Regions from separate parts of the Sphingopyxis lindanitolerans genome, predicted to be linked through region 1. Evidence: predicted binding sites of a transcription regulator. Region 1 holds the regulator's gene; each other region holds the start of a gene.

Region 1 (7,149 bases):
GACCTTGAGCGCGTCGAACACTTCGCGAACCGTTTTCTGCATCACGGTCGCGCGCGGGTCGTAGTTTTTATAGACGCGATGACCGAAGCCCATCAGGCGGAACGGATCGTCCTTGTCCTTGGCGCGGGCGAGATATTCGGGGATGCGTTCGGGGCGGCCGATTTCGCGCAGCATGTTGAGCGCCGCCTCGTTCGCGCCGCCGTGCGCCGGGCCCCACAGGCAGGCGATACCCGCCGCGATGCACGCAAAGGGATTCGCGCCCGACGAACCGGCCAGGCGGACGGTCGAGGTCGAGGCGTTCTGTTCGTGATCGGCGTGGAGGATGAAGATGCGATCGAGCGCCCGTTCGACGGCGGGAACGATTTCATATTCCTCGGCCGGGACGCCAAAGGTCATGCGCAGGAAATTGCCGGTGTAGGACAGGTCGTTGCGCGGATAGACGAAGGGCTGGCCGACCGAATATTTATACGCCATCGCCGCGATCGTCGGCATTTTCGCGATCAGCCGATGGCTCGCGATCATGCGCTGGTGCGGATCGTGAATCTCGGTCGAATCATGATAAAAGGCGCTGAGCGCGCCGACGATGCCGCACATCAGCGCCATCGGGTGCGCGTCGCGGCGGAAACCACGGAAAAAGGTCGATAATTGTTCGTGGACCATCGTGTGGCGGGTGATGGTGTGCGTGAACTTGCCCAGTTCGTCGCCGGTCGGCAGTTCGCCGTTGAGCAGCAGGTAGCAGGTTTCCATGAAGCTGGAATGTTCGGCGAGGTCGCCGATCGCATAGCCGCGATGGAGCAGTACGCCCTCGTCGCCGTCGATATAGGTGATCTGCGATTCACAGCTCGCGGTCGAGGTAAAGCCGGGATCGTAGGTGAAGGCGCCGGTCTGCGCATAGAATTTGCGGATATCGACGACATCGGGGCCGACCGTGCCCTTGAGCACCGGATTTTCGACGGTGGTGTCGCCCAGGGTGATTTTTGCGATATCGGTCATTTTTTTCCCCTGATGTTTAGGGCGGGAGGCGTTGCGGCTACGCCCCTGCCGGATAATTGTGCGCTGCGTCAAGTCGCGCCAGGCTCGCGTCGCGGCCGAGCAGCAGCAACACATCGAAAATTCCCGGCGATACCGTCCGTCCGGTCAGCGCGGCGCGCAGCGGCTGCGCGAGCTTGCCGAGCCCGATTCCGGCCGACTCGCTCGTCTCGCGAACCGCAGCCTCGATATCGCCCGCATTCCAGTCGTTCAGCCCGCGCAGCTTTTCGGTGATGCCGGCGAGCACTCCCTCCGGCGCGTCCTTTAGCACCTGTGCGGCCTTTTCGTCCACTGCCAGCGGCATGGCCGCGAAGAGGAACAGCGCGCCCTCGGCAATCTCGTCGAGCGTCTTGGCGCGCGGCTTGAGCGATTCCATCGCGCGGGCGAGGAGATCGCGGTCGGGAGCGTCCAGCGCACGGCCGACGCCCGTTTCGACGCGCGGCGCGACGAGATCGGCGAGGCGGGCGTTATCGGCTTCACGGATGTAATGGCCGTTGAGATTTTCGAGCTTCTTGAAATCGAAGCGCGACGGCGAGCGGCCGACATGGTCGAGGTCGAACCATATGACGGCCTGCTCGCGGCTGATGATTTCATCATCGCCATGCCCCCAGCCGAGGCGGAGAAGATAATTGTTCACCGCCTCGGGCAGATAGCCCATCTCGTCGCGATAGGCATCGACGCCGAGCGCGCCGTGACGCTTTGACAGCTTCGCACCGTCGGCGCCGTGGATCAGCGGGACATGCGCATAGACCGGCTCGCGCCAGTTCATCGACCGAAGGAGGGCAAGCTGGCGAAAGGCGTTGTTGAGATGATCGTCGCCGCGGATGACGTGGGTGACCCCCATGTCATTGTCGTCGACGACGACGCTGAGCATATAGGTCGGCGTGCCGTCGCTGCGCAGCAGGATGAAATCGTCGAGTTCGGCATTCTGGACCGTGACCTCGCCCTGGACGCGGTCGGAAATCGTGACTTCTCCTTCCTGCGGCGCGCGCAGGCGGATGACGTGGGGAAGCGCGGGATCGCCATCGTCGCGGTCGCGCCACGGGCTGCGGACGCGGAAGGGGACGCGCTTTTCCTGCGCCTCGGCGCGCATCGCGGCGAGTTCGTCCTGGGTCAGGTAGCAACGATAGGCCTCACCCCTTGCCAGGAGGTCGTGCGCGACCTCGGCATGGCGCGGCGCGCGGGCGAACTGGAACACCGTTTCGCCGTCCCAATCGAGGCCCAGCCATTTCATCCCGTCGAGAATGGCGTCGATCGCGGCGTCGGTGGAGCGGGCGCGGTCGGTATCCTCGATGCGGAGCAGGAATTGGCCGCCGTGATGGCGCGCGAACAGCCAGTTGAACAAGGCGGTGCGCGCGCCGCCGATGTGCAGATAGCCGGTCGGGGAGGGGGCGAAGCGCGTCACCACGGCTGTGCCGGTCGCTTCTGCCAATCTGGTCGGGTTTTCGGTTGCCACCATGGCCTCTTTCAAACAGGTTGCTGCCTTTGCAGAGGCAGGATCGGGGCAGCCCCTAGCATGGCGACAAGGCCGCTTCAAACGCCCATATGCGCGCGCGCCGCCAGCCGCCTGCGCCGGGTTTCGGAGCGGATCGAGGCATGGCTCGATGCCGAGCGCGAGCGGATCGGGCTCTGGCTTCCCGTCGCGCTCGGCGCGGGGATCGCCTTCTGGTTCGCCTTGCCGACGGTGATGCAGTGGATCGGGCTGCTTTTCCTGCTGGCCGCTGGGACGCTCGCGGGGGTGCTGGCCGGGTGGCAGCGACGGCTGGGCCGGATCGCGGCGATCGGCTGCGCGGCGATGGCGGCGGGGATCCTCCTGATCTGGATTCGCGCGCTGTGGCTTGCGGCGCCGGTGCTGGCGCAGCCCGCGGTGACGGCGTTTTCGGCGCAGATCGAAGCGGTCGAACCGCTGCCCGCACGCGGCCAGACGCGGCTGATCGCCCGTCCGTTGCGGCGATCCGATTTGCCGCCGCGGGTTCGGCTGACGATGCGCGATGGCGATAGCGGCGATATCGCGCCGGGCGATTTCGTCGGGCTGCGCGCCCGGCTGATGCCGCCGCCGACCGCGAGTCTGCCCGGCGGCTATGATTTCGCGCAGCGCGCCTGGTTCGACCGCATCGGCGCGGTCGGCACGGTGCTGGGCGACGTCGCCCGGCGGCCCGGCGCGAAGGGCGGCAGCCAGCCGCTGCGCGCGCGATTGAGCGCGCATATCCACGGCCAGGTGGCGGGGTCGCCGGGCGGGATCGCGGCGGCGCTGGTCACCGGCGACCGCGGCGCGATTTCGCCCGAGGATGACGAGGCGATGCGCCGCGCCGGGCTGGCGCACCTGCTGTCGATCAGCGGGCTGCACGTCACCGCGGTGATCGGCTTCGCGATGCTCGTCGCGATGCGGCTGTTCGCGCTCAGCCGGCGATTGGCGCTGGAAGGATATGTGCTGCCGATCGCGGCGGCGGCCGGGGCGCTCGCCGGGGCGGGCTATACCTGGCTGGCGGGGGCCGAGGTGCCGACGCTGCGGTCGTTGATCGCGGCGCTGCTCGTCCTCGTCGCTTTCCTGATGGGGCGCGAGGCGCTGACCTTGCGGCTGGTCGCGGCGGGGGCGCTGATCGTGTTGCTGTGGCGTCCCGAATCGCTCGCCGGGCCGAGCTTCCAGCTCAGTTTCGCGGCGGTGACCGCGATCGTTGCGCTGCACGAAAGCCCGACGATGCGGCGCTTCCTCGCGCGGCGCGACGAGGGTTTGCCGCGGCGATGGGGGCGGGGACTGGCCGGGCTGCTGATCACCGGGCTGGTCGTCGAGGTCGCGCTGGCGCCGATCGCGTTGTTCCATTTCCACAAGGCGGGGCTTTATGGCGCGCTTGCCAATGTCGTGGCGATCCCGCTCACGACCTTCGTCATCATGCCGATGGAAGCGGCGGGGCTGCTGTTCGACAGTATCGGCATTGGCGCGCCTTTCTGGTGGGTTGCCGACCATGCGCTGCGCCTGCTCATCGCGCTCGCGCATGCGGTGGCGGGCACGCCGGGGGCGGTCGCGACGCTGCCGATCTTTCCGCGCTGGGGCTTTGCGCTGACGGTCGGCGGCGGGCTGTGGATTCTCCTCTGGCGGACGCGCTGGCGCCGGGCCGGCGCGGTGCCGCTGGCGATCGGTATCGCGGCGCTGCTTGCGCAGCCGCGCCCCGACCTGCTGATCACCGGCGACGGGCGCAACATCGCGGCGGCGGCGCCCGGCGGCGGCTATGCGCTGCTGCGCGATCGCGCCGGCGATTTCGTGCGCGATACGATGCGCGAGGCGGCGGGGATCGACACCCCGCTCGGCGCGCTCGCCGATCTGGACCATGTCGAATGCAATGTGGATTTCTGCCGCTGGCGCCAGGGCGTTGACGGCGCGCAGCGCGTCATCCTGGCCTCGCGCGGCCGCGACCGGATCGAAGGGGCCGACATGGCGGCCGCCTGCGACGCCGCCGATGTCGTGATCAGCGACCGCTGGTTACCGCGCGAATGCGTCGGGCGCTGGCTGACGATCGGCCGCGACAGCCTGGCGGAAAGCGGCGGGCTGGCGATCTATCTGGCGGGCAGGCCGCGGGTCGTCGCCGTGCGCCGCGCGGGCGACGAGCATCCGTGGCGCCAGCCCGACCAGCTTAGTGGTAACGACGAAGCAGTCCCGACAAGCGCCCTTGCACCATGACGCGCGCGGCCTCGTAACGCTGCGGCTCATAGGCGCTGTTGGCCGGATCGAGCCGGATCATCTTGCCTTCACGGCGGAAATATTTGAGCGTCGCATCCTGCCCGTCGACCAGTGCGACGACGATATCGCCCTCGCGCGCGGTGTCGGCTTTCTGGATCAGCGCATAATCGCCGTCGAAGATGCCCGCCTCGACCATCGAATCGCCCGACACCTCGAGCGCATAATGTTCGCCCGCGCCGAGCAGCGCGGCGGGAACCGCGAGCTGGTTGTGATCCTCGAACGCTTCGATCGGCACGCCCGCGGCGATCTTGCCGTGCAGCGGCACCTCGATGATGTCGTTTGCGGCGATCGGGCGCAGCGCCGGGGCGGGCTTGCGCAGCGGGACGATATTGTCGCGATCGCCCGGCACCGGAGCCTTCACGCCCTCGGGCGTCTTCAGCACCTCAAGCGCGCGGGCGCGATTGGGGAGGCGGCGGAGAAAGCCCCTTTCTTCCAAGGCGCTTATCAGGCGATGAATGCCCGATTTCGACTTGAGGCCGAGCGCTTCCTTCATCTCCTCGAACGACGGCGAAATGCCGCTCGCGTCGAGGCGCTGCTGGATGAAGTGGAGCAGTTCATGCTGCTTCGCGGTCAACATCTGTCGTTCTCCATGATGTCAGTTCCGGACATAGGGAGAACGATAGTGGAACAAAGCGGAACTTGTCAAGCGATGTCGATATAGTCCGCGAGGTCGCCCGCGGCTTTGGCGGGCGCGCCGGTCTCGCGGAGCAGCAAGGCCTTCGCTTCGGCGAGCGGAACGGTGCGGCCGCTGTCCTGTTCGCCGAACGGCGCGAGGCAGCCGTCGTCGACCCGCGCGCGCAGATAATCGCGGCGGCTGCCGCCTGCGGCGAGCGGCGCAGCGAGCGGCGCGCGGCGGATGGCGGGCAGCGGGTCGCGCGCGCCCGCGAGATGGCGGACGAGCGGAAGCAGGAACAGGATCGCGGTGACGAAGGCGGAGGAGGGATTACCGGGCAGGCCGAGCAGGAGCGCGTCGCCGATCATTCCCGCGATCAGCGGCTTGCCCGGCTTCATCGCGACCTTCCAGAAATCGACGTGGCCGCCCGCATCTTCGAGCGCGCCGCGAACATGGTCGTGATCGCCGACCGAGGCGCCGCCGACGGTGACGATGACGTCGTGACGTCGCGCTAGATCCTTGAGAATACTGGAAATCATCGCCCGGTCGTCGCGCATGTGCAGCGGCAGGCCGACCTCCGCCGGTTCGCCCGCGAGCAGCGCCGCGAGCATCGGACCGTTGCTGTCGGGTATCTGTCCGGGGGCGAGCGCGCGGCCCGGCTGCACCAGTTCGTCGCCGGTGGTCATGACCGCGACGCGCGGCCGCCCGCCGACCGCAAGCTGCGCCGCGCCGCCCATGATCGCGGTCGCGATCGCGCCGGGCGTCAGCCGCGTTCCGGCGGCGAGCAGCCGGTCGCTCGCGGCGAAATCGCTCGCGCGGTCGCGGATGTTCGCGCCGCGCGCGGCGGGCGCGTCGCCGGTCAAGGCGAGGCTTGCCCCTTCGGCGGCGGTATTTTCCTGAATAAGCACCGTATCGGCGCCATCGGGGAGCAGCGCGCCGGTGAAGATGCGTACCGCTTCGCCCGGCGCGAGCGGCGCGGAGGGAACCGCGCCCGCCGCCACTTCGCCGCCGATCCGCCAGGGGCCGGGAAGATCGTCGAAGCGGATCGCATAGCCGTCCATCGCCGACAGCGGCGCGGCGGGCTGATCGCGCTGAGCGACGACATCTTGTGAAAGATAACGTCCAAGAGACTGCAAAAATGCTATATTCTCTGGCGGCAGCGGCGAGCGTAGTGCCAACAGACGCGCCTGGGCTTCCTCGACGCGAAGCAGGCCGTTCATGCCGCGCGCCAGTCGCCCGAGCGGCCGCCGCTTTTTTCGAGCAGGCGGATGTCGCCGAGGACCATCGCGCGGTCGAGCGCCTTTGCCATGTCGTAGAGGGTGAGCAGCGCGACCGAGGCGGCGGTCAGCGCCTCCATCTCGACTCCGGTCGGGCCGGTCGTTTCCGCCGCCGCGCGGACCGAAAGGCCGCCGGTTTCCCACGCGAACTCGACCGTGACGCTGGTGAGCGCGAGCGGGTGGCAGAGCGGGATCAGATCGGCGGTGCGCTTTGCGGCCATGATGCCAGCGATGCGCGCGGTCGACAATATGTCGCCCTTGGGGGCGTTGCCGGTGCGGATCGCATCGAGCGCCGCGGCCGACATGGCGATCCGTCCACCCGCGACGGCGCGGCGCCGGGTGGCGGGCTTGGCGCCGACATCGACCATATGGGCGGCGCCGCTGTCGTCGAGGTGAGTCGGTTTGCTGATCATCGGGCGAGCCAAGCAAGGCGGGGCGGCGAAGGCAAGGGGGATGATGGCGAATGACGGGGAGCGGCCGCTCTTCTCCCCTCC
Region 2 (7,149 bases), 1.0 Mb from region 1:
CGCCTTCACTCTCATCGCGCAGCGGAAAGAAGGTCGCGCGCGACGATTTCTGGCGCCTGGCGCGATCGATAAGCAGGTTCTGGGCGATACGACGCAGGAAACCGCCCGGATTGGCGAGCTGGTACCGCTGCTCGCTGCCCGCCGCGCGCGCAAAGACTTCCTGAACAAGATCGGGCGCTTCCTCGGCGCCCGCCTTGCGGCGCAGGAAATGAAAGAGCGACGTGCGGTGCGCTCGATAGGCCGCCTCGAGATCCTGGCCGGCCTCTGGCCGCTGTCTGCACTGCGGCGGCCGGTCGGCCGGATGCACATGGCAGGCCGAGGACGGTGAAAAGGGGTGACGCGGCGGCGCACGGTCGCGGCAGGTACAGGAAGACAAGGCGGTAGTCCCGGCCGGCACGAGCGAAAGCGTCCGGCCGCGGCCGGGCTTGCTCTTCCAGTGCTGTGCCGCCGTCTGGCCGCTCGCGCGGGCCATGGTCCGGTTGGGCCGCCGGTCCGGTCAGGGACTGGCGTGATTGATGACTGGCGAAATATTCCGCGAAGGAGCTGCCAGACATGCTCCTCCGCTCTGGAATCATGTCAATTTCGGGCGGTGCTGACAAGCAAAAGGATCGGGCGATGGCTCCGACTGCTCAAACATCGCGCCCCGGATGGTTGCCGAGCGCGCGAGCATAGCGTGCCGATTCGTGCGCTCGCCTTTCATGATAGCCGAGCAGCAGGCCCCGAAGCTCGGCTTGCGGTGCGGCTTCGGCGACCGCGGTCTCGATCCGCTGATATTCGGCTTCGACTTCCGAAAGGATCGCCGCGTCGAATTGCCTCGAAAACTGCAACCGGTCGCCGATCGCCGCGATACTCGCGACGATTTCGCCGTTCGACGATCGTTCGGCGATGGCGAGGAACAGGTCAGCGAACCGGTCGGGATAGGGCTGGTCGGCCGACACCGAGGCTGCAAAGCCTTTGGGCGTGGTCGCGACGGCGGCGAGCAGCAGGATCAGGTGAAGCTCGAGCAGGTCGCGAAACTCTGTCTCGGCAAGATAATGGACGTGAAATCCCTCTCCCGGCCTGAAATCGACCATGCGTTCGCCATCCAGCCGAAAGAGGCTGTCGCGCACCGGTGTGAGGCTGACGCCAAGCTCGTCGGCCACCCGCGCGGCTTCGATCCGCGCGCCTGTGGGCCATATACCCCCCATCAGGCGCCGCTTGATTGCTTCATAGGTCGGCTCGAATACGTGCGCGGGACTCATCGGCCGCTCCTTTCGGTCGCAGCGAAATCGGCGACGGCATCGGCCTGGTCGGGACGCAGCGCGTCGACCGCGCCTATCGGGCCGGACGGTTCGCCTTGCAGGAGGATCGAGGGGCACTGGCCTTCATAGTTGCCGAGGTTGGGGCGGTGCTGCGCACAGCCTGCGAGCGCCGCGAGCTCCGGCGGGAAGTGCCGCGCGACGTCGGGCGGGTAGGTCAGCCACAGATTTTCATAGGGTTTGAGCCAGCCAAGGCTGTAGCTGACGAGCACGCCGCGCCGGACATTCTTGCTACGGTTCGCGCCGGCGCCGTGCGCGGTCGATCCGAGAAAGCAGATCGCCGCGCCGGGTTCGCATTCGGCATATATAGGAGGGCCGGGATCCTCTTTCGCCATGCCGGTGACGCCTTGGCTTTCGGGGAAAATCTGTGTCGCGCCATTCTCCTTCGTGAAGGAGGTCAGCGGCCAGAGGATGTTGACGAGATATTCCTGGGTTCCGTCTGCGCCGCGCCACATGTCCTGGTCGCGGTGCGGGAACTGCCGCACTTCGCCGGGGTGAATCTCGATCGCCTGGGCGAGGTTCAGCTGCATGCGCTCGCATCCCGGCCCGAGGATTGCTTCGACGGCGGAAAGGATGACGGGGTCGAGCACCAGATCGGCCACGTGCCGCGAGCGCCGCAGCAGGCTGCCGAACCGCTTCGTTCGCCGGCCGTAGAAGTCGCCCTCGCAAAAGGGCGTCTCGGCAAAGACCGGATCGAGATCGCTGGCGAGGGCGTGTACGGTCGCGCTCGCCCGCTCATGCAGGATGCAAAAGCCGTTGCCGCGAAGTTCGCCGACGAGGCGGGTGGAAAGGTCGGCCTGGGTGAGATCCGCCGTCATGGTGCAAGTTCCCCACCTTCGAGCTTGAGCCCGAGCGGCGTCCATGTCCCCGTTCGTTGCAGGCCGGGAAGCGTGTCGGCGTCGATCCGGATGCCGAACGCGAGGATCGGGCCGGCGCTGCCCGGGAGAGCGGGACCGAGCGCGCGGCAGGACCAGCCGAAACCGCTGATCTTCGCGAACCAGCGCGCCTCCGCGATCCCGACATATTCGCGGATGCCATTGTGGAGGGCATGGTCCGCAAGCGCGCTGACGAGCTGGTTGCGGGCGTCGAGACGCTCGGCGGCCGATTGCGCGGGGTCGAGGCAGAAGCGGCTGATTTCCCAGACCGCCTCGCCGGATGGCGCGCCGTCGGGGCAGAGATGGGGATAGAGATCGCCGAGGAGATGCGGTGCGGTCGTCGGCAGCAACCGCGCCGATGCCCGGTGGCGCAGATCGTCCGGATCAAGCAGAATCAGATATCGAGCATGCGGATTATCGAACTGGTCGAGCTCGAAACGCCCATCGAGAGCGGGAAGATCCCACTTCAGAAGATCGATGAAAACCTGCTTTCGGGCTGCGAACATGGCGCGCAGCGCCGCGTCGCCGGGCGCAGCCTGCGCCCGCGTGGATTGATCGGTCATAGGTCATCCTTGGTTGCTGGATGCCCGAGTCAGACCATCAATCTCGCGGGTCGGCTATGCCCATTTCTGGGCAAGCCTTTCGCCTTTTGGCGCTCGCCTCAGTCGGGACGCCACCAGTCATAGACGTCTGAAAAGCCGATCAGGCCGTCGTACAGAGCGCAGAGGATCAGCATCGAGCGGCAGTGGACCGAATAGCGGTCGCGGGCCATCTTGAGGTGGCGGACCACCGTTTCCTGGCTGATCCCGAGAATGTCGGCGATTTCGCCCGCCGTCTTGCCGCGCGCCGACCAGAGCACACATTCGCGCTGGCGCTCGGTGAGGACCGATCGCGGCCGCGGGGCTGCCGCACCCATGAAGTCGCGCGCTCTCGCGATCGCAATCGCGCCGATGATTTCGGCGACGTTGAGCATATGGCACGGCAGATCGGTGTGCGGGCCGACCGCGAAGGAGCAGGAGCCCATGGCTTCGCCCGGCAGGTGTCGCGGAACGGTGAAGCCGTCGCCGACACCGCTCGCTCGCGCGACATTCATCAACTGCCGGTCGCTGCGCGAGAGGGGGATATAGTGCTCGACGTTGCGCCACGCGAACCCGGTGACCGCACGTTCACCGGCCCGGCGGATCGGGTCTGTCGCACTGAGGTCGAGGCCGATGTAGATCTTGGCCCAGGCTTCGGGATAATTATGGACGAGCATCGATGCGGCCTCGCCGCCGCGCCGGTCGAAGGCGAGAGCGAAATGGTCGAAACCCATGCGCTCGGCCGCGTTCGCCAGCGCTGCAAAAAGTTGTTCCTGCTGTCCCGCGCCTGAAATTTCGTGGGCGAGCTCCTCCGTCAGATGAAAATGCTTCACATCGATCATCGGCCGCTGACGCGTTCCCGACCCGGCTGTCCGCGGTCCGCTCCCTTGGGTCGCGCGCCAGCGGTTCCTCTCCGCGGCGCACGAGGTTCGACAATGGTCCGACGGGTCCTGACATTGCGCGGCGGGTCGCTGTTTTCGCGGCCTCGGCGCTACAATCGATCGGCGTAGATGGTCTAACATCCAGATAAGCCGCGTAAAGCTTCGAGGCCCGAGAGATGGATCCAGTCTGACACTTCATGTGCCATACTGCCGACCGGGGCGCGCTAGTGAACCGGGTTCAATTACGGGCGACTGCCCGGATCGCGCCGACGATCCCGGCGACGAACGATCCCGCGACGAGCGTCGTCAGCAGCCAGAACTCGATCGCGATGGCGCGGTGCTTCCATTTGGGTTCGCGAGGCATCGGGACGGCATGGCAGCGATGCGCATTGTAGGACAGACGAAAAAGGCCTCGCCTTTCGGCGAGGCCCTCCCGGCTTTCGATGGCAAGGAGCCGCATCGAAAATCGTCCCCCCCTCGAATCGTCTTGGGTCGCAGTCGACGATTCGAAAGTTGGTGGGTGCTAGCCGGTAATCCGGAAGAGTCAACATGCGGTTTACGCTACGCCTTCCATGATAAAATAGCCTATTCTTAGCCCGCTAGAAGAGCGTGGGTGAGCCGGTCGGCGGCTTCCGGCTGAACCAGGGAATGTCGGTGCGTTCTACGGGAAGCCGCTCTGCGGGATATTGGGTGACGAGCATCATGGCGTCTGCGGGTTCCGCGCGCAGCCATCGGTCATGATCGGAGGCCTGCAGGATGACCGGCATCCGGTCGTGGACATCGAAAAGCTCCTTCGTCGCATCGACCATCACCATCGTGTAGCAATCGCCCCATTCGTCGCTCGGGCGCCAGAGACCGGCGCAGGCAGCGAGTGGCTGGTCGGTGGGGCTGATCCATGTCTGCGTCATCCGGCCCTTTTCGCCTTCGGCCTCGGCGAAGGCGGTGAAGGGGATGAGGCAGCGCTGCGCCGGGTTGGTGAACCAGGTACGCCAGAAGCTCATCAGTTTGTCGTCGCGCGCATTGTTTACGGGCTTCGGCTTGCTGGTCGCCTTCATATGCTTGAGCCGGACCGGAAACCCCCAGGTCATCGCCTCGAGCGCGCGCGCGCCGCCATCCTCGCGCACGACGAACCCCTGCCCGCCGGGATAGACGTCGCCGGGCTGCGCGTTGGTGAGCGGGCGGCGCGCACCGAAGGCCGACGCGACCTCGTCGACCGAGGCCTTGAGCGTCACCAGATTGCACATGATCGCGCCTCCTTGCCGTGTTTCCGGTCAGGCCGCTCCTAAGAGCTCGTCGAAATTCTGCTGAATCGGCGGCATGATGCTGAAGCTGTTCTTGGGGAAGGGCTGCAATATGTCCAGCGGCGGCCGCGTCCCCATCAGCCAATCGAACCAGTCCTCGGGGCGCACCACGGCAACATGCCGGTCCTTGTGCGGCGCCAGATCGTCATAGGCCGGAACGGTGAGCGCGGCGAAACTTTCTGGCCAAAGGCGGTGCGCTGGCCGCCAGACCGCCGCGATGCAGAAGAAGGGCTCGTCGGTGATCAGGCTGGCCGCATATATCGTCTTGCCACGCTTCACGAGGCCGAACGCATTGGCGAGCAGCAGGCAGGGCCGGTCGATGATCGCGGTCTCGGACTTGAGCAGCGGAATCTGGAAGATGTCGGCGTCGCGCGAGTGCAGGCCCCAGAGCATTTCCTTCTCGCGCTCGCGCTGGCCGTCCCACACCATCACCCGGTGTATCTTGCCGATGCCGACGAGTGCGTCATCGCTTTCGATATCCATGGGTTTTAATCCTCATGCACGGAAGCGGCTGAGCGCCCGCTTCCATTCGCGTTCGTCGGGCATGGGCAAGGCGATATCGTCGGGACCGGGATCGACCAGCTCGATCCGCACCGGGCGAACGCGCTTGCCGGTCCGGGCGCCGCAGCGAACGCACCAGAATTTCTCACGTGCCTTGCCGAGATCATCGTCCCACATCTTGCACTGGAAGCGCCACCAGATTCCATAGGGGTTGAAGGTCGCGCTGTGTCCGCAGCGGCAGACGGGCTTGATCGCCCGAAACCAGGCGGCCGCCTCGAAGATGTGCGTTGCTCGGGGCTGCCCCTCTTTGGTCCAGCCGCCCACGTCACAGCGAAAGCCCGAGCTGGTCGGGACTCGCGGGCTCCGCGCCCGCGCGAACGCTCTCGACGATTGCGCGGGCAAGTTCGAACGCCGCCTCGACCCGGATATGGCTCGTCGGTGCGGTAATCCCGACGCGCGCCCAGCCGGGGGCGGCAAGAATGGTTTCGGCGACTCGGGCGGTATCGATTTTATCCATGCCGCAAAGAGAACATAGGAAGAACATTTTGGCAAGGCTGCGAGCGATGCACGGTCGGGCAGCGTCGGCGTGCGTCGGCCGTGCGGCGGCGATGCCGCCGCACGCGAGCCCGAGGGGAGCCCGGACGCCGGGACGGATCGGGCGCGGCGAGAGAGGCTCGCCGCCGGTCCGCCGCGGAGAACCGATATGTCTTGTTCTGTCAAACCATCGCGCCAGCGCGGCGCGCGCGCGACCCTCTACGAAGAGATCACCAGCCGGATCATCGCCGAGCTCGAAGCCGGGCGGTTGCCCTGGGTTCAGCCTTGGGATGCGGGCCGGGCCGCGGCCGGTCTCCCCTATAATGTGGTGAGCGACCGGCGCTACAGCGGCATCAACATCCTCACCCTCTGGCATGCGGTTATGAGCCGGGGCTTTCGGGGCCATGGTTTCCTGACTTTTCGTCAAGCGCTCGCGCTGGGGGGCAGTGTCCGCCGCGGCGAGCGCGGGATCGGGGTCATCTATACCCGGCGCGCGGCAGCCGACGCGTCCGAGCCCGGCGGCGGCGGGGCGGGCGAATGCAAGGGCGGCTTTTCTTTCCTGAAGCAGTTCACTGTTTTTTCGGTCGACCAGTGCGATGGCCTGCCCGACAAATATCATGTTGCCGCGCCGCCCGTGCCCGAAGGCTTGATCCTTCCGCAGGCAGCCGAGCTGATTGCAGCCACCGGGGCCGAAGTCCGCATCGGCGGCGCATCGGCCTATTACAGCCCGCGCCACGATTTCGTCGCGGTGCCGCATCCGCAGGATTTCTACGCGCCGGTTGATTGGCACCGGACCGCCTTTCACGAACTCGGTCACTGGACGGGCCATGAGAGCCGCCTGGCCCGCGATCAGAGCGGCAGTTTCGGCTCGAAGCCTTATGGTCATGAAGAACTCATCGCCGAAATGGCGGGCGCGTTCGTCTGCGCCGCGCTCGGTATCAGCCCGAGCGTGCGCCACGCCGACTATATCGGCTCCTGGCTTGCGATCATCCGCGAGGATCATCGCGCAATCCTGCGTACCGCCAGTGCTGCGTCGAAGGCCGCCGACTATCTGCTCGCCTTCCGCGCTGGCCCGCCGGCTCATCGCGCTGCCGCGTCGACAGCCACACCGTCCGTCCTTCCAGACGGGGTCGAGAGCCGCATGGTCAGCGGAAGGATCGCGGCATGAGCCTCCTCACGCC
Region 3 (7,149 bases), 1.4 Mb from region 1:
ATCGCGCCAGCCCTGAGGATCTCGGCCAATGGTATGTCCGCTCGTCGAGCGGCCAGATGTCGCCCTTTTCGGCCTTCGCCGACATCGGCTGGTCGACGACGCCGGCCAGCACCTCGCGCTTTCAGGGCGTCCCCGCCTTCGAAATCTCGGGCCAGCCCGCGGCGGGCACCAGTTCGGGCGAGGCGATGGACGAGATGGAGCGGATGGCCGCCGAAATCCCCGGCACCAGCGTCGCCTGGGCGGGCTCTTCCTATCAGGAGCGGCTGTCGTCGGGGCAGGCGCCCTTGCTCTATGGCCTGTCGCTACTCGTCGTCTTCCTCTGCCTCGCCGCGCTTTACGAAAGCTGGTCGATCCCGCTCGCGGTGCTGCTGATCATTCCGCTCGGCCTCGTCGGATCAGTGTTCGCGGTGACGCTGCGCGGGCTGGAGAATGACGTCTATCTCCAGATCGGCCTGCTGACGACGATGGGGCTCGCGGCGAAGAATGCGATCCTGATGATCGAGTTCGCCGAGCAGGAGGAACGCAAGGGCAAGCGCGTCATCGAGGCGGCGATCGCGGCGGCGCGCATCCGCCTGCGCCCGATCCTGATGACCAGCTTCGCCTTCATCTTCGGCGTGATGCCGCTCGCGATCGCGACCGGCGCCGGGGCGAACAGCCGCGTCGCGATCGGCACCGCGGTGATCGGCGGCATGCTGACCGCGGCCTTGCTCGCGATCTTCTTCATCCCGCTGTTCTTCGTTCTCGTCCGCCGCGGCGTGCGCGACGGGCTTGCGGCCTTGCGCCAGCGCTTCGGCAAGAAGGGCGACGGCGCGGAAACGCTGGCGGGAGAGGAAGCATGACGCGAACGCCGTTCCTGCTGATCGCGGCCCCGCTGCTCCTTGCGGGCTGCTCGCTCGCGCCGAAAACGGCGCTCCCCGCGCCGCCGGTGCCGCAAAGCTGGCCGGTCGGCGACGCCTATCTCCTCCAAAGCGAGGAAGCGCTGCCGATCCTGTCGTACAAGACGATCTTCACCGACGCGCGGCTGCAAGGTCTTGTCGATCAGGCGCTGGCGAACAATCGCGACCTGCGCGTCGCTTATGCCAATGTCGCCGCGGCGCGGGCGCAGGCGCGGGTCAGCCGCGCCGGGCAATTTCCCGCGCTCGGCGTCAGCGCGGGCGCGGGCTATTCGGACTCGGGCGGCAATGGCGCTGGAAGTGGTGGGGGCAGCGGCGATTTCTCGCTGCGCGGCGGGGTCACCGCGTTCGAACTCGACCTGTTCGGCCGCCTCGCCAATGCCGCCGAGGCCGATCGCAACAGCGCGCTCGCGACCGAAGCGGCGTCGCGCACGGTGCGGCTGGCGCTGATCGCCGACCTCGCCAACGCCTGGGCGGCCTATGGCGCCGACCGCGACCTGCTCAAGATCGCCGAGGATACCGCCGCCAATGCGCGCGAAAGCGTCCGGCTGACCCAGGCGCGGCTCGACGGCGGCGTCGCGCCGCGCACCGACCTGCGCCAGGCCGAACAGATTCTCGCGACCGCCGAGGCTTCGATCGCGCAGCAGAAAACCGCGCTCGCGCAGGACGAAAATCTGATCCGGCTGCTCGTCGGTTCCGATATCGACCGCGCGCAGCTTCCCGCGGGGCTCGCCGAGGTGACGCCGGGCGTCGTATCGCTCCCCGCCGGGGTCAATTCGCAAATCCTGCTGCGCCGCCCCGACGTGATCGAGGGCGAATATCGCCTGCGCGCCGCCAACGCCGATATCGGCGTCGCGCGCGCACGATTGTTCCCGACGATCTCGCTGACCGGACTGCTCGGCTTTGCGAGCGACGCGCTGTCGAGCCTGTTCGACGGCGGATCATTCAATTGGTCGGCGGGCGGCGACGCGAGCGCGACGATCTTCGACTTCGGCGGCCGCGGCGCCGGGGTCGACGTGACCAAGGCGCAGCGCGACGCAGCGCTCGCAAGCTATGAGGGCGCGATCCAAACCGCCTTTCGCGAGGTAGCCGATGCGCTCGCGGTGCAGGGCACGATTGCGGAGCGCGTCCGCGCCGCGGCGGCGAATACGGCGGCAGCGGCCGACACCGCGATGCTCACCGATGCGCGCTACAAGGGCGGGGTCGACAGCTTCCTCGCCAGCCTCGACGCGCAGCGCAGCCTCTATGCGGCGCGGCGCAGCGAGATCGGCACCGGGTTGCTGCTCGTGCAAACGCGAATCGCGCTGTTCCGGGCGCTGGGCGGCGACAGCGGCGCGGGAAACAAAACCCCCTAATCCCCCTTCGTCATTCCCGCTGGCGCGGGAATGACGAAGCTGTTCCTGGCTTGACAATCCCAGTTCCAAAAGCGCTATTGGAACAAATCAGGAACATATAATGCGCGAGTCGTCCCCCCAACTCGCCGCGCTGCGCCGTCGCGTCGCGCGGCTCGCCGCCGATGGCGGCGTGGCAAGCCGTCCGGCGGGCGGCGGGCTGGCGTCCGGCTGTGCCGCCTTCGACGCGGCGCTCGGCGGCGGGCTCGCCGTCGGGCGGGTGCATGAATTTTTCGCCGCCGACGCGCTCGACGGGACGAACGCCGCTGCCTTCGCGGCGCTGCTCGCGCTGCGCACGCCGGGCAAGGCGCCGCTGGTCTGGCTGCGCACCATCGACGCCGCGCGCCGCACCGGCTCTATCCATGCGCCGGGCATCGCCGAACTCGGCGGCGATCCCGACCGGCTGCTGCTCGTCGAGACCCCCGACCCCAAAATGCTGCTCGCCTGCGCGAATGATGCGATCCGCTGCGCCGGATCGGCGGCGGTGATCGTCGAAAGCTGGGGCAGGTTTCCGTTGCTCGACCTCACCGCCGGACGCCGCCTCGCGCTCGGCGCACGCGATGCGGGCACCAGTTTGTTGATGCTCCGCCTCAACGCCGCGCCTGTGCCGAGCGTTGCCGAAACGCGCTGGAGCGTCGCCGCCGCCCCGTCGCGCGCCCTCGAAGCCGACGCCCCCGGCGCCCCCGCCTTCGACCTCGAACTATTGCGCTGGCGCGCCGGACCCGCCGGGATGCGCTGGCGGCTGGACTGGAACCATGACCAAAATTGCTTCGGGGAAGCGGCGCTATCTGGCGCTGTTCTTCCCCTGGCTGCCCGCCGAGCGGCTCTGCCGCACGGCGCCGCGGCTGCCTGACGCGCCCCTCGTCTTCGCCGAAAAGCGGCGCGGCGCGCTTTGCATCGCGGACGTCGACCCGGCGGCGCGCGGCGCGGGCCTCACGCCCGGCAGGCCGCTCGCCGACGCGCGCGCGCGGGTGCCCGATCTGATCGTCGTTCCGCACGATCCGGCCGCCGACCATGACTGGCTCGACCGGCTCGCGCTCGGGTGCAATCGCTATACGCCGCTCGTCGCGCTCGATGCTCCGGGCGGGCTGATCCTCGACATCGCGGGCGCCGCGCATCTGTTCGGCGGCGAGGCCGGGCTGATCGCCGATGCCGAAATGCGCCTGTCACGGCTCGGCATGACCGTGCGGCCTGCGCTTGGCCCGACCGCCGACGCCGCCCGCGCGCTCGCGCGCTACCAGACCCGCCCCGCGCCCGATGAGGCGCAGGCGATCCGCCGCCTGCCCGTCGCCGCGCTCGAGCTCGGGGCCGAAGCGACGACCGCGCTCGTCCGCGCCGGGCTGAAGACGATCGGCGACCTTGCGAGCCGCCCGATGGCGGCGATCGCCGCGCGTTTCGGCGCCGGCGCCGCGACCGCGCTCCGCCGCATCCTCGGCGACGCGCCGAGCCCGCTCGACCCGCGCATCGCGCCGCCGCCCATCGCCGTCGATCGCCGCTTCGCCGAACCGCTCGGCAGCAGCGCGCACGCGGCCAAGGTGCTGGCCGAACTCGCCGACGAAGCGATCGCGATGCTGGGCGAACGCGGCAAGGGCGGGCGGCATTTTCGCGCAACCTTCTTTCGCAGCGACGGGCTGGCGCGCAGCATCGCGGTCGAGACCGGCCAGGCGACGCGCGACACCCGCCTTGTCATGCGCCTGTTCGCCGAACGGATGGACGGGCTCGCCGACCCGCTCGACCCCGGCTTCGGCTTCGACATGATCCGCCTTGCGGTGCCGCGGCTCGAAGCGCTCGGCGCCCACCAGTTGAAACTCGAAGGCGGCGCGGTGCGGGCTTCGGATCAGGGGGCGGCGATCGACGCGCTGGTCGACCGGCTGACGACGCGGCTCGGCCGCGAGCGGGTCAGAACGTTGCGCGCCGCCGACACGCATATTCCCGAACAGGCGCAACTCGCGCTCCCCGCGATCGACGCCCCCACACCCTCGCCATGGCCCACACCCGAACCCGGCGAGCCGCCGCTGCGCCCCTTCCACCTCTTCGATCCGCCGCAGCCGATCGAGGTGATCGCCGAAGTTCCCGACGGCCCGCCGCACCAGTTCCGCTGGCGCCAGCGCGCGCACGCCGTGCGCCGCTACGAAGGCCCCGAACGCATCGCCGCCGAATGGTGGCGCCGCCGCGACAACGCCGGGCTGACGCGCGATTATTACCGCGTCGAGGATGTCCAGGGCCGCCGCTACTGGCTCTTCCGCCACGGCCTCTATGACGAAAAGGCCGATCCGCGCTGGTATATCCACGGACTGTTCGCATGAGCGAGCAAGCTGTCGAACCCGGTTTCGCCGAACTGGTCGCCGCGACCAATTACAGTTTCCTGCGCGGCGCCTCGCACCCCGCCGAAATGGTGGCGGAAGCGATCGCCCTTGGCCTGAGCGGCATCGGCATCGCCGACCGCAACAGCGTCGCGGGGGTGGTGCGGGCGCTGACCGGGCTGCGCAAGCTGCGCGAAGGTGCCGCAGAGGAAGGAATAGACCTTCCCGACATAAAACTCGTCGTCGGTGCCCGACTGGTCTTCGACGACGGCACGCCCGACATCATCGCCTATCCGACCACGCGCCATGGTTGGGGCCGGCTGACGCGGATGCTCACGATCGGCAATCGCCGCACCACAAAGGGCGATTGCGTTATGAAGCTCGAAAATCTGCTGATCCATTGCGAGGATATGATCCTGATCGCGATGGCGGCCGAAAAGGATGAGGCCGTGTTGCTCCGCCTGGCCGCGGTCGCACCGGACTCGCTGTGGCTTGGGGCTACAATGCCAAGAGGCGGCAGCGATCGCCGACGCCTCTCGCGGTTAAGCGCCTTGGCAGACCGTGTCGGCATTCCGATGCTCGCGACGAACGACGCGCTTTACGCCACGCGCGAACAGCGGCCGCTCCACGATGTCATCACCTGCATCCGCGAGGGCACGAACTTAGGCGATGCCGGCCGCCTGCTCCGAGCCAATGGCGAGCGTCACCTGAAGTCGCCGCAGGAAATGCGACGACTCTTCCGCACATGCCCCGAGGCGGTCGACGAAAGCGCGAAAATACTCGATCGCATCGATTTTTCGCTGAGAGACCTGGAGTATGAATATCCGCACGAGCCGGTCCCCGAAGACTGGGAACCCCAAAGCTGGCTCGAACATATGGTGATGGAAGCCGCGAACAAACTTCATCCGGGCGGGTTGCCCGACCGTTGGCAGGCGGCGCTCGATGAAGAGCTCGGCCTTATCAGTAAATGCAAATTCGCCTGCTACTTCCTGACCGTCCACGACATCGTAAATTTCGCCCGCACGCAAGACCCGCCCATCCTTTGTCAGGGACGCGGTTCGGCGGCGAATTCGCTCGTCTGTTATCTGCTCGAAATCACCTCGATCGACCCCATTGCCAATAACCTCCTCTTCACGCGCTTCCTGTCCGAGGAACGGCGCGAGCCACCCGATATCGACGTCGATTTCGAGCATGAGCGGCGCGAAGAGGTGATGCAATATGTCTATCGTCGTTACACACGGCGACGTGCGGGCATTGCCGCGACGGTGATCCATTACCGCCCGCGCAGCGCGGTACGCGAGGTCGGCAAGGCGCTGGGACTCAGCGAGGATATCACGCAGCGACTCGCCGACACGACCTGGGGCAGCTGGGGCAGCGAGATGCCCATAGAACGGTTCGTCGAAGCGGGGCTGGACCCTGCGCAGGGCGATATTGCGCGACTGCAATGGATCGTCGCGCAGCTACTCACTTTCCCGCGCCACCTGTCGCAGCATGTCGGCGGCTATGTGCTGACCGAGGACCGGCTCGATGAGACGGTACCAATCCACAATGCCGCAATGGAGGACCGCACCTTCATCGAATGGGACAAGGACGACATCGACGAACTGGCTTTGATGAAGGTCGATGTGCTTGCGCTCGGGATGCTGACCTGCATCCGCAAATGTTTCGATCTGATGCGACTGTACGATCTGGGCGATCACAATCTCAAATCGCTCCCGGAAGAGGATCCGGACGTCTATGGCATGCTCTGCAAAGGCGACAGCATCGGCGTATTTCAGGTCGAGAGCCGTGCACAGATCAACATGCTGCCGAGGCTGCGTCCGAAAAAATTTTATGATCTGGTCATTCAGGTCGCGATCGTTCGACCGGGGCCGATCGAGGGGGATATGGTGCACCCCTACCTTCGCCGGCGCAACAAGGAAGAAAAGCCCGAGCTTCCGCTACGAGCCGGATCCGAAGCAAATGAATTGGAAGAGGTGCTGGGGAAGACCGAAGGCGTGCCCTTATTTCAGGAGCAGGCGATGAAGCTCGCCATCGTCGCCGCCGGCTTCACGCCTGATGAAGCCAATGGTCTTCGGCGGGCGATGGCGACCTTCCGGAATGTTGGCACGATCCATCAATATAAGGAAAAAATGATCGGGGGGATGGTACGGCGCGGTTACGAAGCCGATTTCGCAGCCCGCTGCTTCAAGCAGATCGAGGGGTTCGGCAGCTATGGCTTTCCCGAAAGCCACGCCCAATCCTTCGCGCGGCTCGTCTATGTCTCTTCGTGGATCAAGCATTACCACCCCGCGGTCTTCGCCTGCGGCCTGCTCAATTCGCAGCCGATGGGCTTTTACGCCCCCGCGCAGCTCGTGCGCGATGCGCAGGACCATGGGGTCGAGGTGCGCGCGATCGACGTCAACGCCAGCCATTGGGACAACAGCCTCGAACGCGCGGGCGACGGCGGTCTCGCGCTCCGGCTCGGGTTCCGGCAGGTCGACGGGTTTCGCGAGGCGTGGGCGGACGCGATCGTCGCCGCGCGGACGGCGCCCTTCGCGCGGGTCGAGGAGCTTGCGCGCC
Region 4 (7,149 bases), 610 kb from region 1:
CTTGCCGAGATGGTGGAAGCTGATCTGATCGACGATCGCGAGGCTGTCGAGGTCGGCCAGCGACACGCCCGCGTCTTCCCCGGCAAGCTTCAGCGCCGCGACCATCAGGCCGAGCGAGTCGAGCCCCTGGTCGGGGTCTTCGGGCCGGTCGTTGACCTGCCCGACGCCGATGATGACGGGAATACGCTCGGGGTCGGTCATCGCCATCTAGCGCGCTTTCCATTCGGGCTTGCGTTTCTGTGCGAAGGCCAGCGGTCCTTCGCGGGCATCTTCGCTGCGCATCAGCGCGTTGCGCTCGATGCTGTTATGCTCCCAATAGGGCGCGTCCGCCGCGATGCGCCCGTCCTGAATGCCGAGCGCGACGCGCTTCGACGCCTGCACCGACAGCGGCGCGTTGGCGGCGATCTTTTCGGCGAGGGCGATCGCGGTCGGCAGCAGGTCGGCGAGCGGGACGACATGGTTGACCAGCCCGAATTCGGCGGCGCGCGCGGCGGGGATCGGGTCGCCGGTGAGCATATATTCCATCGCCAGCTTGCGCGGCAGTTGCTGCGCGAGGCGAAAGGCGCCGCCCGCCGCCGCGAACAGCCCGACCTTGACCTCGGGCAGGCCGAATTGTGCGTGGGTTGCGGCGACGATGATGTCGCTCATCAGCGCGATCTCGCAGCCGCCGCCAAAGGCGAAGCCGTTGACCGCGGCGATGATCGGCTTCGAGATCGGGTGTGCGACCATGCCGGCGAAACCCCAGGCGAGCTGGGCCGGGTCGCTGGGCTGGAGGCTTTCGCCGCGCGACAAGGCGACGAGGTCGGCGCCCGCGCAAAAGCTTCGGTCGCCCGCGCCGGTGATGACGACCGCGCGGATGTCGGAGTCGGCTTCCGCTGTTTCGAGCGCGGTGCCGATGCCGACATGGACCGCGGCGTTGACCGCGTTGCGCGCTTCGGGGCGGTTGATCGTAACGATCAGGACGTGCCCGCGGCGTTCGGTGAGGATGGCGGGGGCGGCGGTGTCGGTCATGCGAATCTCTCCCTTTGGGGGGAGTATCGGCGGGAGTTGACGTTTACGTCAATTGGAAAGCCCGAGAAGCGACGCCGCCAGCCTCCATTTCCCCCGTCATGCTGAACTTGTTTCAGCATCCATGGCCAGCACTCTCCTTCGACACCGCGTCGGAGGAAGCGACCGGCCATGGACCCTGAAACAAGTTCAGTGTGACGAGATTTGGAAGCAGTTTGCCTAAATGACGGCTCAGATCGACTGTCCGGTTTTGGCCCAATCGGCGAGGAAGCCTTCGATGCCCTTTTCGGTGAGGATATGCTTGAACAGTCCCTTGATGACCGAGGGGGGCGCGGTCATCACGTCGGCGCCGATCTTGGCGGCTTCGAGGACGTGGATGCCGTGGCGGACGCTCGCGACGAGGATTTGGGTGTCATAGGCATAATTGTCGTAGATCAGGCGGATGTCGGCGATCAGCTGCATGCCGTCGAAGCCATTGTCGTCGTGGCGCCCGACGAAGGGCGAAACGAAGGTCGCGCCGGCCTTCGCGGCGAGCAGCGCCTGCGCCGCCGAGAAGCAGAGCGTGACATTGACCATCGTGCCGTCGCTGGTCAGCGCCTTGCAGGTCTTGAGCCCGTCGATCGTCAGCGGCACCTTGATGCAGACATTGTCGGCGATCTTGCGGAGGATCTCGGCCTCCTTCATCATCGTTTCATGGTCGAGCGCGACGACCTCGGCCGACACCGGGCCGGTGGTGAGCGCGCAGATTTCGCGGGTCACCTCCTTGAAGTCGCGCCCCGACCTGGCGATCAGCGACGGGTTGGTCGTCACCCCGTCGAGCAGGCCCGTCGCGGCGAGGTCCCGGATGTCGGCGATGTCGGCGGTGTCGGCAAAGAATTTCATGGCGCGGGCTTTCTTGTGCGAGGCGATTCGGGATTGCGACCGCCCTATAACCCTTTCGTCGTCATTGCGAGCGGAGCGAAGCAATCTCCAGCCATCGGCCTTTGCGCAAGGTCGATGGCTGGAGATTGCTTCGTCGCCCGCGGCTCCTCGCAATGACGGAGAGAGCAAAAGCACTGGCGTTCCATCTTTGTTCCGATTATGCGAACCGCATGGCCAAAGCGAAACGCCAATATGTCTGCCAGAATTGCGGTTCGGTCAGCTATCGCTGGCAGGGGCAATGCGCCGATTGCAGCGAGTGGAACACGCTGGTCGAGGAGGCGGGGGAAACCGTCTTTTCGGCCAAGCACGACCTCAGCCGCGGCGGGCGCACGCTGGCGCTCGAAACGCTGGGCGCCGACAGCAAGATGCCCGACCGGATGCTCTGCGGCATCGCCGAGTTCGATCGCGCGATGGGCGGCGGCTTCGTCGCGGGGTCGGCAACGCTGATCGGCGGCGATCCAGGGATCGGCAAATCGACACTGTTGTTGCAGGCGGCGGGACGGCTCGCCAAGGCGGGCCGGTCGGTCGTCTATATCAGCGGCGAGGAAGCGGCGGCGCAGGTGCGACTGCGCGCGCAGCGGCTGGGGCTCGGCGATGCGCCGGTCGCGCTCGCCAGCGCGACCTCGGTGCGCGACATCCTCGCAACGCTTGACCGGCAGACCGCCGATTTCGTCGTCATCGATTCGATCCAGACGATGCACAGCGACCTGATCGACAGCGCGCCGGGCACCGTGAGCCAGGTCCGCGCGAGCGCGCAGGAACTGATCCGCTATGCCAAGGACAGCGGCGCGGCGATCGTGCTCGTCGGTCATGTGACCAAGGACGGGACGATCGCGGGGCCGCGCGTCCTCGAACATATGGTCGACACCGTGCTGGCGTTCGAGGGCGAGCGCAGCCACCAATATCGCATCCTGCGCGCGGTCAAGAACCGCTTTGGCGGCACCGACGAGATCGGGGTGTTCGCGATGGGCGAAGAGGGGCTGGGCGAAGTCAGCAACCCGTCGAGCCTGTTCCTGACCGACCGCAGCCGCGACGTGCCGGGATCGGTGGTGTTTCCCGCGCTCGAAGGCACGCGGCCGGTGCTGGTCGAGGTGCAGGCGCTGACCGTCCGCCTCGCGAGCGGGGCGACGCCGCGGCGCGCGGTCGTCGGCTGGGACAGTGGGCGGCTGGCGATGGTGCTCGCGGTGCTGGAGGCGCGCTGCGGGCTCCAGATGGGCGCCGCCGAAGTCTATCTCAATATCGCCGGCGGCTATCGCCTGACCGATCCCGCCGCCGATCTTGCGGTCGCGGCGGCGCTGATTTCGGCGTTCAGCGAGCGGCCGGTGCCCGCCGACGCGATCGTCTTTGGCGAATTGTCGCTCTCGGGCGAAATCCGTCCCGTCGCGCATGATGCGCTGCGTCTGCGCGAAGCGGCGAAGCTGGGTTTTTCAAGGGGCTGGGGGCCGAAGGGGATGAAGCCCGTGAACGGGATCGGCGTTACGGGCTTTTCCCGGCTCGGCGAACTCGTCGACCTGATGCTTGGCCGTGCCGGGGGCGATTGATCCATTGCTCGACTATGTGCCTGCCGATCACCTATTGCAAAATCCGTGTCTCCCCGCGAAGGCGGGGACACGCTAGGCTTACTCTTTTTATTCAAGGACGACCGCGCAATTGTCCAATCTGACGGCCCTCGATATCCTTGTGCTGACCTTGGTCGGCGGCGGTGCCGTGCTCGGTTTTGTGCGTGGGCTGGTGCAGGAGGTGACGAGCCTTCTCGCCTGGGTGCTGGCGATCGCCGCGGTGCGCTTTTTTCATCCGCTGGTCACCGACTTCGTCTCGCGCTGGATCGCGGCGCCCGGCGGCGCGGCGATGCTCGCTTTCGTGATCCTGTTCGGCGGGGTTTTCGCGCTCGCCAAATGGGGATCGCGGACGATGGGCCAGCGCAGCCGGGCGTCGCTAGTCGGCGGGTTCGATCGCGGGCTTGGCGCCGGGTTCGGTGCAGTCAAAGGGCTGATCGTCGCGACTCTGCTCTTCATGGCCGCGACGCTGCTCTATGATATCGGCTACGGCAATGCGCAGCGCCCGGCGTGGATAACCGACAGCCGCAGCTATCCCGCGCTGAGCGCGACGAGCGCGGCGCTGAGCAAGGTGATCGCCGAGCGGCGCGCCGAGGCGCGATCGGCACGCGACGAGGCCGACAAGCCGGCCGCCGACGGGGCGAGCGGGCGATGAGCGGCGCGCTCTATAATCGCGACATATTGGCGCTCGCAGTGGGATCGGCCGACTTTCCGCCACGCGAAGCGGGGCGGCACCGCATCTCGGCGCGCGCGCCGCTGTGCGGCAGCGCGATCATCCTCGATGTCGATACCGGCGACGATGGCCGGGTGAGCGGCATCGGCATGCATGTCGAGGCGTGCGCGCTGGGCCAGGCGTCGGCGACGTTGCTCGCGCGCCACGCAGCCGGAAAAAACCTGTCCGACATCCGCGCCGCGCGCGCCGCGATCGCGGACTGGTTCGCGGGCGAAGCCGGTCTGCCCGACTGGCCGGGTTTCGATCTGCTCGCCGCCGCGCAGGACTATCCCGCGCGGCATGGCGCGATCCTGCTGCCGTTCGACGCCGCGGTCGCGGCGCTCGAGGAAGAGGCCGCACCGGCATGACGCTTGCCGCCCTCGCCGCCGGAGCGGCCGGGGCTGTCGGCGAAACCGCGACCGACGCCGCGCTGCTCGAAGGCGCGATCCTGCTCGGGGTCGCGACCTTTTTCGTGCTCATCTTTCGCCGCCTCGGCCTGGGTGCGGTCCTCGGCTATCTGATCGCCGGGGCGCTCGTTGGGCCGCATGGGCTGGGGCTTGTCGGCGGCGGCGAATCGAAGCTGGCCTTTGCCGAGATCGGCATCGCCTTCCTGCTGTTCCTCGTCGGCCTCGAATTGCACCCGCGGCGCTTGTGGAATCTGCGGCGCGCGGTCTTCGGGCTCGGGTTCGCGCAGGTTGTCGTCACGGGGGCGGCGCTTGCCGGGCTGATCTTCGCGACGCTCGGTTTCAGCTGGCAGGCGGCGCTGGCGCTCGGCCTGCCGCTGGCGCTTTCGTCGACCGCGCAGGTGCTGCCGAGCCTCAAAAGTTCGGGGCGGATCAATTCGCCCTTCGGCGAAAAAGCGTTTTCGATCCTGTTGTTCCAGGATTTGGCGATCGTGCCGATGATCACGATCATCGCGGCGCTGTCGCGCGCGCCCGCCAACCCGTCGGCGCCGCCGGGGTGGCAGATGGCGCTTACCACCGTCGGCGCGATCCTGATCCTCGTGCTGGTCGGCCGCTTCGTCGTCAATCCGCTGCTTCGCCTCGTCGGCCGCTATGGCGAGCGCGAGCTGTTCGTCGTCGTCGGACTGCTCGCGGTGCTGGCGAGCGCGGCCTTCATGCACAGCCTCCACCTGTCGACCGCGCTCGGCGCGTTCGTGGCGGGAATGATGCTCGCCGACTCGCCTTATCGGCACGAGATCGAGGCCGATGTCGAACCGTTCCGCCTCGTGCTGCTCGGCCTGTTCTTCCTCGCGGTCGGCATGGTGCTCGACGTCGGGGTCGTCGTGCAACGACCGCTGCTCGTCCTCTCGCTTGCCGCCGGGCTGGTCGTGGTCAAGGCTGCGGTGCTGACCATCCTCGTCCGCCTGTCCGGCAAGCCCTGGAGCACGGCGTTCGGCCTTGGCCTGCTGCTCAGCCAGGGCGGCGAATTCGGCTTTCTGCTGTTTACCCAGGCCGCCGATGCGCTGCTCGTCGCCCCCGCGGCGGCAAGCCTGTTCAGCGCCGTCGTCACGCTGTCGATGATGACGACGCCGTTCCTGATGCTGTTCGCGCGCGGCCTCGAGTTTTCGCCGGGCAGCGATGCCGATCTCGACGACCCCGAAAACGCGCCGCGCGGATCGTCGATCGTCATCGGATACGGCCGCTTTGGGCAGATCGTCGCGCAGATGCTCCACGCGGTCGATTGTTCGGTGACGCTGATCGACAAGAAGCCGAGCCAGATCGAGCTGTCGGGGCGCTTCGATACCAAAGTCTATTTCGGCGACGGGCTGCGCATCGACGTGCTGCGCCGCGCGGGGGCGGAGGAAGCGCGGCTGATCATCTTTTGCACCGACGACCGCGGCATCGACGCCGCCGCGCTCGCGCCGATCGTCGCCGCCTTCCCCAATGCCCGCGTGCTGACGCGCGTGTTCGACCGGCGGCAATTGCTCGCGATCGACGGGGCGGGAGCGGTCGGCGCGGTGCGCGAAGTCTTTGAAAGCTCGATCGCGCTCGGCATGCTCGCGCTCCAGCAGATCGAGGTCGAACCGCGCGAGATCGAGGATGTCGAAATGGCGCTGCGCCAGCTCGATGCCGAACGGCTCGGCATGCAGATCAGCGAAGGCGACCTCGGTGCGGGGCGCGATTACCGCTTCGTCGCGGGCGGCGGGAGGCAGGCGACCAGCGTCCTCGAAGCGCTGCGTGAGCGGCGGCAGGCCGCGAAACGGGCGCGCGAGGAAGAGGAAAGCGATCAGGCGGCCTGACTTTGATAACCTCGCCCTTGCTTCGCTTCGCTCGCCATAACGGAGTGTTTTAGCCGGTTTGCTGCCCGTCCAGAAACACCGCCACGGCATCCAACCCATAATCCTCGGTGACGAAACTCTGCCCGATGCCGCGGGTCAGGATCAGCGGCAGCTTGCCGCCGCGCATCTTCTTGTCGTGCGTCATATGCGCGGCAAGGTCCGCGCCGCCGGTGTTGATGCCCGCGCTGGCCAGGCTGTGCGGCAGATCGACGCTGGCGAGATGGTCGCGCACACGCGCGGCATCCTCGGCCGGGCAAAGTCCGTTGGCGGCTGAAAATTGATGCGCGAGCACCATCCCGGCGGCGACCGCCTCGCCATGGAGCAGCCGGTCCGAATAGCCGGTTTCGGCCTCGAGCGCGTGGCCGAAGCTGTGGCCGAGGTTGAGCAATGCGCGAATATCCTGCGTCTCGCGCTCGTCGGCGGCGACGATCCGCGCCTTGGCGGCGACGCTGTGCGCGATCGCGTGCGCCCGCGCCGCGGCGTCGCCCGCCAGCAAGGCCGCGCCGTTCGCTTCGCACCAGGCGAAGAAATCGCCGTCGTCGATCAGGCCATATTTGACCACCTCGGCATAGCCCGCACCGAGTTCGCGGCGCGGCAGGGTGGCGAGCGTCGCCGGGTCGATCACCACCAGCGCGGGCTGGTGAAAGGCGCCGATCAGATTCTTGCCCGCC

The links. Region 1 encodes LexA, which represses DNA repair genes until DNA is damaged. Its sites were predicted from a motif close to GTTCCNCNCTTGTTCT; they were not measured.
Region 2: CVO77_RS08290 (DUF6771 family protein) is a predicted target of LexA. The motif match lies at 5,961-5,976, and genes of this name have one in related genera.
Region 3: CVO77_RS10010 (ImuA family protein) is a predicted target of LexA. The motif match lies at 2,328-2,343, and genes of this name have one in related genera.
Region 4: radA (DNA repair protein RadA) is a predicted target of LexA. The motif match lies at 2,069-2,084, and genes of this name have one in related genera.

The regions. Positions count from the first base shown of each region.
Region 1 covers NZ_CM009578.1:679,844-686,992, reverse strand. The annotation lists gene CVO77_RS03230 (citrate synthase) at 1-993, opposite strand, end outside; gene gltX (glutamate--tRNA ligase) at 1,031-2,488, opposite strand; gene CVO77_RS03220 (ComEC/Rec2 family competence protein) at 2,546-4,705, shown strand; gene lexA (transcriptional repressor LexA) at 4,659-5,342, opposite strand; gene CVO77_RS03210 (molybdopterin molybdotransferase MoeA) at 5,408-6,598, opposite strand; gene moaC (cyclic pyranopterin monophosphate synthase MoaC) at 6,595-7,065, opposite strand.
Region 2 covers NZ_CM009578.1:1,712,068-1,719,216, reverse strand. The annotation lists gene CVO77_RS08335 (RNA polymerase sigma factor) at 1-472, opposite strand, end outside; gene CVO77_RS08330 (GntR family transcriptional regulator) at 630-1,241, opposite strand; gene CVO77_RS08325 (phytanoyl-CoA dioxygenase family protein) at 1,238-2,116, opposite strand; gene CVO77_RS08320 (acyl-homoserine-lactone synthase) at 2,113-2,736, opposite strand; gene CVO77_RS08315 (helix-turn-helix transcriptional regulator) at 2,835-3,593, opposite strand; gene CVO77_RS21800 (hypothetical protein) at 3,871-3,996, opposite strand; gene CVO77_RS08305 (SOS response-associated peptidase) at 4,232-4,876, opposite strand; gene CVO77_RS08300 (SOS response-associated peptidase family protein) at 4,904-5,416, opposite strand; gene CVO77_RS08295 (hypothetical protein) at 5,429-5,758, opposite strand; gene CVO77_RS08290 (DUF6771 family protein) at 5,760-5,951, opposite strand; gene CVO77_RS08285 (ArdC family protein) at 6,138-7,136, shown strand; gene CVO77_RS08280 (DUF2958 domain-containing protein) at 7,133-7,149, shown strand, end outside.
Region 3 covers NZ_CM009578.1:2,079,392-2,086,540, forward strand. The annotation lists gene CVO77_RS10000 (efflux RND transporter permease subunit) at 1-839, shown strand, start outside; gene CVO77_RS10005 (efflux transporter outer membrane subunit) at 836-2,248, shown strand; gene CVO77_RS10010 (ImuA family protein) at 2,349-3,137, shown strand; gene CVO77_RS10015 (Y-family DNA polymerase) at 3,040-4,590, shown strand; gene CVO77_RS10020 (error-prone DNA polymerase) at 4,587-7,149, shown strand, end outside.
Region 4 covers NZ_CM009578.1:1,294,157-1,301,305, reverse strand. The annotation lists gene CVO77_RS06245 (acetyl-CoA acetyltransferase) at 1-207, opposite strand, end outside; gene CVO77_RS06240 (enoyl-CoA hydratase-related protein) at 208-1,011, opposite strand; gene fsa (fructose-6-phosphate aldolase) at 1,240-1,890, opposite strand; gene radA (DNA repair protein RadA) at 2,100-3,470, shown strand; gene CVO77_RS06225 (CvpA family protein) at 3,580-4,140, shown strand; gene CVO77_RS06220 (iron-sulfur cluster assembly scaffold protein) at 4,137-4,565, shown strand; gene CVO77_RS06215 (cation:proton antiporter domain-containing protein) at 4,562-6,439, shown strand; gene aroB (3-dehydroquinate synthase) at 6,489-7,149, opposite strand, start outside.